DNA from 2 places in the Mesorhizobium sp. M0761 genome. Region 2 is predicted to be linked to the other one. Evidence: riboswitches for the same ligand, from Rfam matches in the RefSeq annotation. Region 2 holds a riboswitch; the other holds the start of a gene.

Region 1 (2,193 bases), on a different contig from region 2:
TCGACATAGGCGCGGCTGTGAACAAGGGTGCCGGTCGACAGCCTCTCGTCCTTCTCGGCAACGACTTTCAGATATTGGCGGATGAAGCGGATGTCGTCGGCGATGTCTTGGCTGGCCATTCGCCAAGCCCCGGCGAGGCGTTCGCACTGATCGAATGACAAGGGCAACAAAGGGGGCGGCAATAAAGGCGGCGGCAACAAAGGCGGCGGCAACGACGGGGGTGACAGCAAAGGCCGAGAGAGATCGGCGAAGGCAACATGGTTCGCTGTGCTCAAGGACATTCCTCTCTGCGAAAAGAGATATCGTACTTTATGTACGAATAAGCGTCAAGCCAATTTCGTACGGTTGGGACGATGGAAATGAATATAGCAGCGGTCGCTTCAGCTAATCCCGCATCGTGAATCCTTCAGGAGTCGCACCAATTTCGCGGAGGGATTTCCCCAGGATGGTGTGACTGTTTTCCCTCGTGGCGGCGTCGAACAGGTTCAAGCCGCCCCGGATCGTCTCGCGCCAGTTTTCGCCCTTGTCCCACGCTTCCATGAAGGCGAAGGCAAGGTCGTCCTGGCGACGCGTGGCTTCGAGCGCTTGGGTCAGCAGGCGCGCTTGATGGAGATCCTTCTCCCGCTTGGCGCCAGCGCTCGGCCCGCGTCGCGAGGCGACGATCAGCTTGTGGATGGCGTAGCGCTGGGGCGAGGGGACCAGCACAGGCAAGCCCGAGCGATGCAGGAGCACAGTCCGGATGGGGTCGCGGATAAGGAAATCCAGAAACCGTAAGGGCTGCGCGGAGTCTCTGCCGTTTTCTTATAATTACGTTTATCAGCTTGAATTTCAACGCAGTTATAAGAAGTTCGTGGAAACGTTATAACGCAACGAACTGACGAGTCGTCTGTTAACGCCCGGGCGCCCGGCACGTCTGGCCCAAAACACTTTCCCGCAGTGCCTCAACAAACGGCTTCCCCAATGCCGCGAACGGTGCTTTAACCCGCCCATCCACAGGGGTGCTCCGTATCGTCGGGGCTGAGATGAGGGCGGCAAGCCTTCGGACCCTAAAGCTGATCTGGATAATACCAGCGGAGCGAGGCGGGCGATGTTTTCAGGCGCACAGATTTCCCTTTATCCCATGACCGACGATTTCGTCGGCGTCATCCTCGGCGCGCTCGGCGCGCTCGATCCCTGGCGCGACCGGCTGCGGATCGAAACCGATGACATCTCGACCCTTATGGTCGGGCCGCCCGAGGTGCTGTTTCCCGCCATGCGCGACCTGTTCGTCGCGGCGGCCAAAAGCGGCAAGCACTGCGTGCTTTCGGCGGCGGTCTCGCGCGGCTGTCCGGGCGAGCCCGACGATCCGATCTGCCGCTCCGACGAGACCGGCGGCCCCGCCATTCCGCTGGACGAGCGCAAGATCGCCGCGATCCGCGCTGTCCAGGCCACGCCGTCGACCGGCCAGCCGGTGGCGGCGCAGTTCTCGCTCTACGTTATGGGCACGGGCGACCATATGGACGAGATCTACGGCTGCATCGATTTCCTGAAACAGTCCGGCGTCTTTGAGCGCTCAAAGAACTTCTGCACCAAATTGCGTGGCGATGCCGGTGCGGTGTTTGCCACGCTCAACGAGGCCTTCTGCCGCTTCGGCCCCGGCGCCGGCCACGTCACCCTCGACATCACGATCTCGGCGAACAGCCCGAGCGCCGTCTGAGCCGCGGCTCAAGCGTCGTTCCTTGAGGATATTGCCGTGGCTGGTTTATCTGACCCATTGCGTGGAGGAGATGCCTCTGACCCCTCAGCACAGAGAGGAGGGGAGCCATTGGCGATTGGCGAAGACCGCGATGCCCACGAATCTCCCCCCTCGAGCAGGAGATGGCCGGCAGGCCAGAGGGGGTCCCAGCGCGTGGAGCGCCGACGTCCTTTTCGCATCGGCAAGGCGTGGGCGCTCTATGCGAGACGACCCCCTCTGTCGCCTTCGGCGACATCTCCCCCTCGAGGGGGGAGATTAGCCGCAGCCATCGCCAAGACCATCCCCGCCGCCTGCGCCTCCGCCCTGCTCCTCGCGGCGTGGGAGCTCTACGCCCGCTATGGTGGCGCTGCGCCCACCATGCTGCCGGCGCCGTCGCGCGTGCTGCAGCAGGCCTGGGAGCATCGCGCTGCCCTTGCCGACAACACGCTGCCCACCATCCGCGCCACATCAGCCGGCTT
Region 2 (2,193 bases):
GGAATGACATCCTGGAATTTCGGCCCGGTCATGAAGGCCAGGAACTTCGCCGCCAGCGGATTCTTCGCGCCCGTGGTGGTGATGCCGGCGACCTCGATCTGCAGATACTCGCCTTCCTCGAACGAGGCCGCCTGGTAGCGCCCGGTGTTCTCGGCCACCATGTGGTAGGCCGGCGACGTCGTATAGGAAAGCACCATCGGCGCCTCGCCCTTGGTGAACAGGCCGTAGGCCTCGCTCCAGCCCGGCGTCACCGTCAGCACTTTGCCCTTGAGTTTCGCCCAGGCTTCCGGCGCCTTGTCGCCATAGACCGACTTGACCCACAGCAGCAGGCCGAGGCCCGGCGTCGACGTCCTCGGATCCTGGATGACGATCTTGTCGGCGGCATCGCCCTCGACCAATTCCTTCAGGCTCTTCGGTGGGTTCTTCAGCTTCTCGGTGTCGTAGACGACGGCGAAATAGCCATAATCGTAGGGCACGAAAGTGTCGTCGCTCCAGCCGCCCGGCACGTTGTTTTCAGCCACCGCGCCATGTCGGACAAACAGGCCGGAAGCCTTGGCTTCCGCGGTGAGGTTGGTGTCGAGGCCAAGCACGATATCGGCTTTGGTCGAGGCTCCTTCCAGCTTGACGCGGTTGAGCAGCGCGACGCCGTCGGCCGCCGAGACGAAGTCGACGCTGCAGCCGCACTCGGCTTCGAATTCCTTCTTCACCTGGGGTCCCGGACCCCAGTCGGCAGTGAAACTCTCATAGGTATAGATCGTGAGTTTTTCCTGCGCTGACGCAGGGCTTGCCAGTAGCGAAACAGCAAGCCCCAGCGCTGGGACAAGACGGGACAAAAACATGCGCATCGGCGCCTCCTTCATTCGTGTTGAAAGGAATTGAGGCGTCGGGCTGTCCGAAGCGTCTAATCCCTCCGCCGGTACAAACCGGATCAGGTTCAGCGGGTTGGCGAGACTGCCTCTCAGCCGGCCCGCGAAGATCGCGTCCGGCACCCCGTTAGAGCGTTTCGACACATAGGCTCGGCCAAGGTGCCACGCAAGCGGAAGTTTGCCCGAGCATGATCCCGGAAAGTGGAATCCGTTTCCGGAAAAAGATCATGCTCCAACAAAGAGTGACGGTGCCGCTCGGCCTTCCGTTTCGTCGGCGGGGCTGGTAAGGGCCAGCGGATATGAGCACATTCACCATCCTGCTTGGCGGCGATCTCGTCCGCACGCCGCGGCTCGACCGCCAGGTCGCGGGCACGCGCGTCATCGCCGCCGACGCCGGCATCGGTCATGCCCGCCTGATCGGCCTGATGCCGGAGCTGTGGGTCGGCGATTTCGATTCTGTGCCGGCGGACCTGCCTGCCGATCTCGCCGCCGTGCCGCGGGAGGTGTTTCCTCCCGAAAAGGACAAGACCGATGGCGAACTGGCGATCGCGGCGGCATTGGAACGCGGCGCCACCAGCCTGGTGCTGGCCGGCGCTTTCGGCGGCAAGCGCGCCGACCACGCCTTCCTGCATCTGGCGCTCAGCCTTCAACTGGCAGAGACAGGCACAAAAGTGCTGTTGACCAGCGGAGCGCAGGAAGGCGCCCCTTTGCTGCCCGGCAAGGCCGGCTTCGACTATGCCGACGGAACGCTGTTTTCGGTGCTCGGCTTTTCCGATCTTTCGGGCCTCACCGTGTCCGGCGCGAAGTGGCCGCTCGACCATGTCGAGGTCGTGTTCGGCTCGTCGCTGACCATCTCGAACGAGGTCAAGTCCAACAAGACCGGGGGCGGCCTCGAAATTGAGCTCGGCCATGGCCGCGCGCTGCTGCTCGCCCACCCCTACCCCTTGCCTGAAAGCTGACATGGCCCCGCCCCTTCTCAACCTCGACGGCATAAGACTGACCTTTGGCGGCACGCCGCTGCTCGATGGCGCCGAACTGACGGCGTCCGCCGGTGACAAGATCGCGCTCGTCGGCCGCAACGGCTCCGGCAAGTCGACGCTCCTGAAGATTGCCGCCGGTCTGATCGAGCCGCAAGACGGCGAGGTCTTCCGCCAGCCTTCGGCAACGGTGCGCTATCTCCCGCAAATGCCCGATATGGACGGCTTTGCCAATGTGCGTGCCTATGTCGAGGCCGGGCTTGGGCCTGCCGACGATCCCTACCGCGCCACATATCTGATGGAGCATCTCGGCCTCGCCGGCACGGAGAACCCCAACGATCTCTCCGGTG

What was found. A riboswitch is a leader RNA that binds a small molecule or an ion and turns the genes downstream of it on or off. The one in region 2 is predicted to bind thiamine pyrophosphate.
Region 1: it holds a riboswitch for thiamine pyrophosphate, as region 2 does, so the genes downstream of both, NKI32_RS14055 (YkoF family thiamine/hydroxymethylpyrimidine-binding protein) here and thiB (thiamine ABC transporter substrate binding subunit) in region 2, are expected to answer to the same signal.

What each region holds. Positions count from the first base shown of each region.
Region 1 covers NZ_JAMYPF010000007.1:114,428-116,620, reverse strand. Annotated here, with positions in the region: gene NKI32_RS14065 (hypothetical protein) at 1-119, opposite strand, end outside; partial or broken gene NKI32_RS14060 (GSU2403 family nucleotidyltransferase fold protein) at 385-774, opposite strand; TPP riboswitch at 985-1,097, shown strand; gene NKI32_RS14055 (YkoF family thiamine/hydroxymethylpyrimidine-binding protein) at 1,088-1,696, shown strand; gene NKI32_RS14050 (ABC transporter permease) at 1,952-2,193, shown strand, end outside.
Region 2 covers NZ_JAMYPF010000006.1:207,046-209,238, reverse strand. Annotated here, with positions in the region: gene thiB (thiamine ABC transporter substrate binding subunit) at 1-845, opposite strand, end outside; TPP riboswitch at 889-1,003, opposite strand; gene NKI32_RS12595 (thiamine diphosphokinase) at 1,166-1,825, shown strand; gene NKI32_RS12590 (ABC-F family ATP-binding cassette domain-containing protein) at 1,827-2,193, shown strand, end outside.